Regions from separate parts of the Mesorhizobium sp. B2-2-4 genome, predicted to be linked through region 1. Evidence: predicted binding sites of a transcription regulator. Region 1 holds the regulator's gene; the other holds the start of a gene.
The links. The regulator PhoB, encoded in region 1, activates phosphate uptake and scavenging genes when phosphate is short. The targets are predictions, from matches to a motif close to TGTCATNNANCTGTCAT.

Region 1 (4,249 bases):
CTGGCCATCGCCCGCATTTCCGGCGAGACGGCGCCGCTGCTCTTCACGGCGCTCAACAACCAGTTCTGGTCGAGTAATCTCAATGCGCCGATGGCCAGCCTGCCCGTCACCATCTTCCAGTTCGCTCTCAGCCCCTACGAGGAATGGCAGCAGCTGGCGTGGACCGGCGCACTCATAATCACCCTTACGGTTCTCGGGCTGAGCATCTTCGCCCGCAGCCTTACCGGACGCAGAGAGGACAGATGAAACCGATGTTGTCCACCGAGTTGAATACGCCCGAAGTCGCGGTCGAGAAAGCCAAGATCGAGGTCAAGGGCCTCAATTTCTACTATGGCCAGTCGAAGGCGCTGAAGGATATCAGCCTGTCGCTGCCCGAGCGCAGCGTCACCGCCTTCATCGGGCCTTCGGGCTGCGGGAAGTCGACGCTGCTGCGCGTCTTCAACCGCATCTACGAGCTTTACCCGAGGCAGAGCGCCGAGGGCCAGGTGCTGCTCGACGGCCAGAATATCCTCGACCGTTCGCAGGATCTCAACCTGCTCAGGACCAAGATCGGCATGGTGTTCCAGAAGCCGACGCCGTTCCCGATGTCGATCTACGAGAACATCGCCTTCGGCGTCAGGCTCTATGAGAAGCTCAGCAAGGCGGAGATGGACGGCCGTGTCGAGCAGGCGCTGAAGCGCGCGGCACTGTGGAGCGAGGTCAAGGACAAGCTCAACGCCAGCGGCCTCAGCCTTTCGGGCGGCCAGCAGCAGCGCCTCTGCATCGCCCGCACGGTGGCGGTGAAGCCGGAGGTCATCCTGCTGGACGAGCCTGCCTCGGCGCTCGATCCGCTGTCGACCGCCAAGATCGAGGAGCTGATCGACGAGTTGCAGGCCGATTATACGATCGTCATCGTCACCCACAACATGCAGCAGGCGGCGCGCGTGTCGAAGCAGACCGCCTTCATGTATCTGGGCGAGCTGGTCGAGTTCGACCGCACCGAGAAGATCTTCACGTCGCCCCGCGAGAAGCGCACGCAGGACTATATCACCGGCCGCTTCGGCTGATCCCAGGCATACGAGGACCAAGATCATGGCCGAACACACAGTCGCAGCCTTTGACGAAGATCTCGGACAGATCAGCAGGCTGATCCGCGACATGGGCGATCTCGCCTCATCGATGGTCGGCGGCGCGACCAAGGCGCTCCTGAATTCCGACAACGCGCTCGCCCAGCGCGTCGTCTCCGACGACGCGATCATGGATGCGCGCCAGCGCGAACTCGACGACCGCGCCATCACCCTGATCGCCAAGCGGCAGCCCATGGCGGACGATCTGCGCCATGTCGTCGGCTCGATCCGCATGGCGGGCGATCTCGAACGCATCGGCGATCTCGCCAAGAACATCGCCAAGCGCGTCGGCACCGTCGGCCTTGCCGCCACGCCGCGCGACCTGTCGCACTCCATCGACGCCATGGCGCAGCTTGTGCTGATCCAGGTCCAAGGCGTGATCGAGGAGTATGCGGCGCGCGATGCCGCGGCACTTGCCAAGCTGCGCGCCGACGATGAACGCATCGACGTCAAATACACGTCGGTCTTCCGCGAGCTGCTGACCTACATGATGGAGGATCCGCGCAACATCACCGCCTGCACGCATCTTTTGTTCTGCGCCAAGAATCTCGAGCGCATCGGCGATCACGTGACCAACATTGCCGAAAATGCCTATTATGTGCTGACCGGCACGCAATTGCCCGCCAATCGCCCGAAGCAGGACGAGACGGCGATGTCGGCGCCAGCGGCTTGACGGCAGGGGTGACCAGTCGATGATCGCGCCACGCATCATGGTGGTGGAGGACGAGGAGCCGCTGGGTGTGCTGCTCCGTTACAATCTGGAATCGGAGGGTTATCAGGTAGAGGTGGTGACGCGCGGCGACGAAGCCGAGATCCGCTTGCAGGAGAATGTCCCTGACCTTCTTGTGCTCGACTGGATGGTGCCGGCGGTGTCCGGCATCGAGCTCTGCCGCCGTCTCCGCATGCGGCCCGAGACCGAGCGGCTGCCGATCATCATGCTGACGGCGCGCGGCGAGGAAAGCGACCGGGTGCGCGGTCTCTCCACCGGCGCCGACGACTATCTGGTCAAGCCGTTCTCAACGCCGGAATTCATGGCACGCGTCAAGGCGCTGCTGCGCCGCGCCAAGCCCGAAGTTCTGTCCAGCGTGCTCAAGGTCGGCGACATCGTGCTCGACCGTGAATCGCACCGGGTCTACCGCAAGAAAAGCGAGATCCGGCTCGGGCCGACCGAGTTCCGCCTGCTCGAATTCATGATGCGACATCCCGGCCGCGTGTTCTCGCGCAGCCAACTGCTCGACAATGTCTGGGGCGAAACGATCTATATCGACGAGCGCACCGTGGACGTGCATGTCGGCCGGCTGCGCAAGGCGGTCAACAATGGCCGCATGCCTGACGTGATCCGCACCATTCGGGGCGCGGGGTATGCGATTCGCGAAGACTAGGGATATGTCACGCAACGTTCTCGCCCACGCCTGATTTCGCCTGTGCCCCCGGCGCGAAAATCTCCTGGTCGACGAAGGTCAGCGCGCGCATGGCGCAGCCCTCGCGGATCAGTGGCAGTTCGTTCGGCTCGGTGTCGAAGGAAATCGATTTCGAGTGCTGGCCGCCGGCGGTCTGGGCAATGGCCTCGCGCAGAGCCGGCTCGATCAGGTCGAAGGCGGCGGCGCTGACGCCGACCATGGCGACCGGCGCCGGATCGATCAGCGCGAACAGGCTGCCAAGGCCGTAACCCAGCGCCTCGCCGGCCTTGCGGTAGGCTTCGCGCTCCGGCCCGTCCTTTTCGCGCGCCGAGGCCGCCAGGGTGCGCATGTCGGCGTCGCTGACGTCGACGGGCTCGGTGTCCTCGCCAAGCTGCCTCGCGTTGCGCCAGATGGCATAGTTGCCGGCATAGGCCTCGACGCAGCCGCGCCGCCCGCAGCGGCAGAGCGCCCCGCCGGGGCGATGGATCATGTGGCCGAACTCGCCTCCGGATGAATGGGTGCCGGTGAACAGTTCACCCTTCAGCACCAAGCCCATGCCGATGCCGTGCGACAAAAGGATGGCGATGAAGTCGTCGCGGTAGCGCTGGGGATCGCGCCAGCGCAGCGCCACCGCCATCATGTTGCAATCGTTCTCCATGGTGGCGGGAATGCCGAACTCGGCCTCCAGTATGTCGGCGAAGGCGATGTCGGTCTGCGGCGTGATCGGCGACCACAGCATGGTGCGCGCATCCGTGTCGGTGATGCCCTGGATCGCCAGCGCGATACGGGCGATGCTGCCGACGTCGAGGTCGGGATCCTCGAACCGCCGCCTGACGATGGCCACGCATTCGCCGATCAGCGCCTCGCGCGACAGGGTGAGCGTGTCCAGCCGGCGCTGCTCTTCAGATATCACCTGGCCGGCATAGTCGATGACGGCGACGGAGAGAAAATTCAGCGACAGCACCACGGTCATCACCGCCGCGGCTTCAGGGTTGAGGCTGAGGCCGACCTGCGGCCGGCCGCGTTTCAGCGCACCGGCCTCGCTCGGCTTGCTCTGCGCCAGGATGCCTTCGCCAATCAGGTCGGAGGAGATCGCCGATATGGTGGAATGGCTGAGCCCGGTGGTCGCGGCAATCTCGGTGCGCGAGGGCTGCCCGGCACGGCGCACGGCCGCGATCACCATCGCCCGGTTGCGTCGGCGCAAATCGTCGTGGCGGATTCCGACCGACATGTTTCTCGCATCCTCCCCGTCGCCGCGTTCTCTCCCCAGGATCCCGACGACCGTCAAATACTGGCAGAACCGGCCTTGGCTGTCATTATTTATTCCGGAGCTCGAAAAAAATTCACGAGGACATCAAAATACATCAGAATCGACGTTGACAGCGTTCCGACGATGGACCAGTGTTTTTTCGAGGCTCGAAAAAATAGAGCCTTTGTGCCGGCCTACGGGCCTGTTTGGTCGCGCCATACGCGGCGCAGGGAGGATTAAGATGAAGAGATTCACAGCCGCCATCCTGGCGGGTGTCGCCATGTCGCTGACGCTCGCGTCGGTCGCGCAGGCGAAGGACAAGGTCATCGGCGTTTCCTGGTCGAACTTCCAGGAAGAGCGCTGGAAGACCGACGAGGCCGCCATGAAGAAGGCGATCGAAGCCGCCGGCGACAAGTATATTTCCGCCGACGCCCAGTCCAATCCCGGCAAGCAGCTCACCGACGTCGAGAGCCTGATCTCCCAGGGCGCCAATT
Region 2 (4,249 bases), on a different contig from region 1:
CTTTTCCGAGAGGTTGTCCTTGTCATTGGGCGCGCCATTGTGCAGGCCGAAGCGGGCAAGCTCGGCCTTGTCGTTGATGTCGATGAACGGCGTCAGCCTTGCCGGCGTCACCGACGGATCGAGCACGCCCTTGGGCGCCACCGGCTTGTCGGCGGCATCGAAGGCACCGCCGGCGATGTCGGTCGCGCCGGAAAGGTCGACAATGTCGATCTTGCGATACAGCGACTCCTCGCCCTTCAGGCCCTGGCCGTTGCCGCTGTCGCGCGCCAGCATCAGGAAAGCGGTATCCGACAGCGCCACGATCTCGCTTTGCGCAGCCACCTTGGTCTTGCCCTTGGCGTCCTTGAACACCGGCAGCGGCACGACATATTCATGTGCCAGCTTGAGATGGGCAAGATCGGAGGCGTCATAGATCAGCGCCCTGGTGTTCTGGCGCGTCGAGGCCGAATCGCCGCCGTCCTGCCGGGTCGCCGACTGCAAGACCGCGATTACGAACTTGCCGTCCGGCGTCATTGCCATGCCTTCGAGGCCCTGATTGTTCTGGCGGCCGGTTTCGGGATCCTTTGGGTCGGGTTCGGCAGCACCTGGGCCCGGATTGTCGGAAGCAAAATTGGCCGTGCCGTGGCGCATCGGCACGAGCGCGGCCGGAGGCTGGGTCGCCGACATCAGACGGCCGTCGGCGGAGAAGCGGTAGATGTCGGGACCGTATTCGTCGGAGACGAGCATGGTGCCGTCGGGCAGCCGCACGATCGCCTCGTTGTCGAGCGCGAGCTTGCCATTGTCGGCCTGCGGCAGGACAGGCATGTCGCCGGCGGCGGGACGCACGCCGTTCAGCGGGTCGAGACCGCTGGCGTCGGCGCCCTTGTCGTCGGTCAGGAGCATGGTGTCGGCGAGCGTCGCCTTGACGCCGGTCTGCTCCTGGCCGGCCGCGGGCGCGGCACCTGGCGCCACCGGGGCGAACTCGATGTTGATCGTGTTGAGGCGCGGCCGGTAGTCGGTGGTACCGACGACGTTATAACCGCGGTCGGGCAGCAGCCACAGCGAGCCTCTGTAGGTGCCGGCATCATGCGTCCAGCCCGCGGTGTCGATCGACATGCCGGAGCCGGAGCCGAAGGTCTCGCCGAACCTGTCGCGCTGGCCGGCCGGGATGCGGCCAACCCCCACCAGCCCCTTGTTGACGAAACTGGCGCCGCCGACGCTGGCCGAGCTGTCGGCGAAGGCGGGCAGCGAAACGGCCGAGGCCGCCAGCGCGGCGACCAGCAGCCGCAACGAGAATGAGCGTAGATGCGTCATGGAATCCCCTTGATGACAAAGCGCCGGGACGGCGGAATTCTGAGGTTGCCTGGCGGCGGCGAGGCTGCCGCCCTGGAGGGCCGCTTGTGCCCTCGGCAAGCGGTCTAAGGCGCGAACATGATGCTTGCATGACAGTTGGTGACGCATTCGCGTCGGCCCGCCGCGACGCTGCTGGGGAAGTGCGGCCGCGCCAAAAAATCGATCGTTCCGACACAGGTTCGACAGCGTCCAGGAGCTGTTCGTAGTACTAGACACTCATGTACAGTACGTATATGGTTCCGGTTTCGAACAGTCCGTGGAGGAGGGAAGCCTTGAAGTCTCACTACCGCGCAGTCGTCATCGGGGGAGGAGTGGTGGGCGCTTCGGTGCTCTATCACCTGGCGCGGTTCGGCTGGTCGGATGTGGCGCTGATCGAGCGCGCCGAACTGACGGCGGGGTCGACTTGGCATGCGGCGGCGGGGTTCCACGCGCTCAATGCCGACCCCAATGTCGCCGCGCTGCAGGATTACACCATCAACCTTTACCGCGAGATCGAGGCCGAATCCGGCCAGGACGTCGGGCTGCACATGACTGGCGGCGTCAACATCGCCAGCGATCCGGCGCGCTGGGAGTGGCTGAAATCGGCCTGGGCGGTATTCCAGTCGGTCGGCATCGAGACCGCCCGGCTGGTGACGCCTGACGAGATCATGGCGATCTGCCCGATCGTCGACGTCACCGGCGTGCTTGGCGGCCTATACGATTCCAACGAGGGCCATCTCGACCCTTACGGCACGACGCATGCGTATGTCGGTGCCGCCAAGAAGCGCGGCGCCGACGTGATCCTGCGCAACCGCGTGGTCGAGCTGAAGGCGCGCGCCGACGGCCATTGGGATGTCGTCACAGAGCAACGCACCATCACCGCCGAGCATGTCGTGAATGCCGGCGGGTTGTGGGCCAAGCAACTCGGCCGCATGGCCGGGGTTGAACTGCCGGTGACGCCGATGGAGCACCATTATTTCGTCACCGAGGACATTCCGGAAGTCGCTGCCCTCGACAAGGAGATCGGCCTGGCCGTCGATCTCGACGGCTTTTCCTATCTGCGGCAGGAGCGCAAGGGCGTGCTGCTCGGCGTCTACGAGCAGAACCCGAAGCACTGGAACATGGACGGCGCGCCGTGGGATTACGGCATCGAGCTCATCCCCGAAGACATCGACCGCATCGGCCCGGAACTTGCCAAGGCGCATGAGCGCTTCCCTTGCCTGGCGACGGCAGGCATCCGCAAATGGGTCAACGGCGCCTTCACCTTCACCCCGGACGGCAATCCGATCGTCGGGCCGGTCCGCGGCCTGAAGAATTACTGGGTCGCCTGCGGCGTCATGGCCGGCTTCAGCCAGGGCGGCGGCGTCGGCAAGTCGCTGGCCGAGTGGATGATTTACGGCGAGCCGCAGGCCGACATTTTCGGCATGGACATCGCCCGCTACGGCGCCTTCGCCGCAAACCGGGAATATCTCAGGCAGACGACGCGACAGTTTTATTCTCGTCGTTTCGTCATGACCTTTCCCAACGAACGGCTGCCTGCGGGCCGGCCGCTGAAACGCCCCGGCGCCTATGACGGCATGAGTGCGGCGGGCTGCGAATGGACGGCCTCCTGGGGGCTGGAAATCCCCGCCTATTTCGCGCCGATGGGATTCCGCGAGGAGACGACGCTCAGGCGTTCCAACGCCTTCGACATCGTCGGTGACGAGGCGCTGCAAGTCCGGCGCGCCGCCGGCCTCATCGATATCTCGGCCTATGCGCGCTACGCGACCTCGGGACCGGGCGCGGAGGCTTGGCTCGACAGGCTGCTGGCCTGCAGGCTGCCGAAGGCGGGACAGGCGAGGCTGGCGCCGATGCTCGGGCCGGACGGGCGGCTGAAGGGCGATCTCACCGTCTTCAACTGGGGCAATGGCGACTACTGGCTGATGGGCTCCTACTATCTGCGCGAATTCCACATGCGCTGGTTCGAAGCGCATATGGCTGAAGGCGTTTGCGTCACCGATATTTCAGATGCGATGTCGGGCTTTCTGGTCACCGGCCCCAATGCCAGAAAGATCGTCGAGCGCACGACGCACCAGGACATCTCCGCCAAAGCCTTGCCATTCATCGCATGCGGCGAATTCGACATCGGCATGGTGCGGGCAAGGATGGCTCGCCTCTCCATCGCCGGCGAACTCGGCTTCGAGATCAACTGCCCGGCCGCCATGCATGCCACATTGCGCGAAACGCTGCTTGCCGCCGGCGAGGATCTCGGCCTCGCCGAGATTGGCTATTACGCACTCAACGCGCTTCGGCTGGAAAAGAGCTTCGGCATCTGGTCGCGTGAATTCACGCAAGGCTACACGCCCGGCCAGACAGGGCTCGACCGCTTCATTGCTTTCGACAAGGGCGATTTCATTGGCCGCGAGGCGGCGCTGAAGGAACGCAAGGCCGGTGTTGCACGACGGATCGTGACGCTGGAAGTCGATGCCATCGACGCGGACGCCAGCGGCTTCGAGCCGGTCTGGCACGGCGCTCGGCGCGTCGGCTTCGTCACCTCCGGCGGCTTTGGCTACACGATCGGCAAGAGCGTCGCGCTGGCGTTGGTGGATGACGATTTTGCCGAGGAAGGAACGGCGCTTTGCGTGCACATTGTCGGCACCGAGCGGCCGGCGCGTGTCATTCCGGCTTCGCCCTACGATCCCTTGGGCAAGGCGATGCGGCAATGAGGAGGTTTCCGGATGATCGATGACGCGGCACGCGAAGGCAGGCGCGAGCGCCGGCGAGGACGCATCGGCGAGGCCGGCAGCGAGAGCAGCCGCCGGCCCAATTACCGCTCTCTGAAGAACCCATTCCTGCCGCAGCCAATCTTTTCGGACGACCACGTCGCTTCGATCCACGACACGGCGCTGCGCGTGCTGGAAGAGCTGGGCATCAAGGTTCTGCTGCCGCAGGCGCGCGA

Region 2: the regulator PhoB is predicted to act here: its motif matches at 1,411-1,427, upstream of FJ959_RS16600 (esterase-like activity of phytase family protein).

The regions. Positions count from the first base shown of each region.
Region 1 covers NZ_VFWB01000001.1:85,259-89,507, reverse strand. The annotation lists gene pstA (phosphate ABC transporter permease PstA) at 1-246, shown strand, start outside; gene pstB (phosphate ABC transporter ATP-binding protein PstB) at 243-1,046, shown strand; gene phoU (phosphate signaling complex protein PhoU) at 1,072-1,779, shown strand; gene phoB (phosphate regulon transcriptional regulator PhoB) at 1,799-2,488, shown strand; gene FJ959_RS00420 (ROK family protein) at 2,496-3,737, opposite strand; gene xylF (D-xylose ABC transporter substrate-binding protein) at 3,997-4,249, shown strand, end outside.
Region 2 covers NZ_VFWB01000006.1:118,140-122,388, forward strand. The annotation lists gene FJ959_RS16600 (esterase-like activity of phytase family protein) at 1-1,293, opposite strand, end outside; gene FJ959_RS16605 (FAD-dependent oxidoreductase) at 1,605-4,016, shown strand; gene FJ959_RS16610 (trimethylamine methyltransferase family protein) at 4,029-4,249, shown strand, end outside.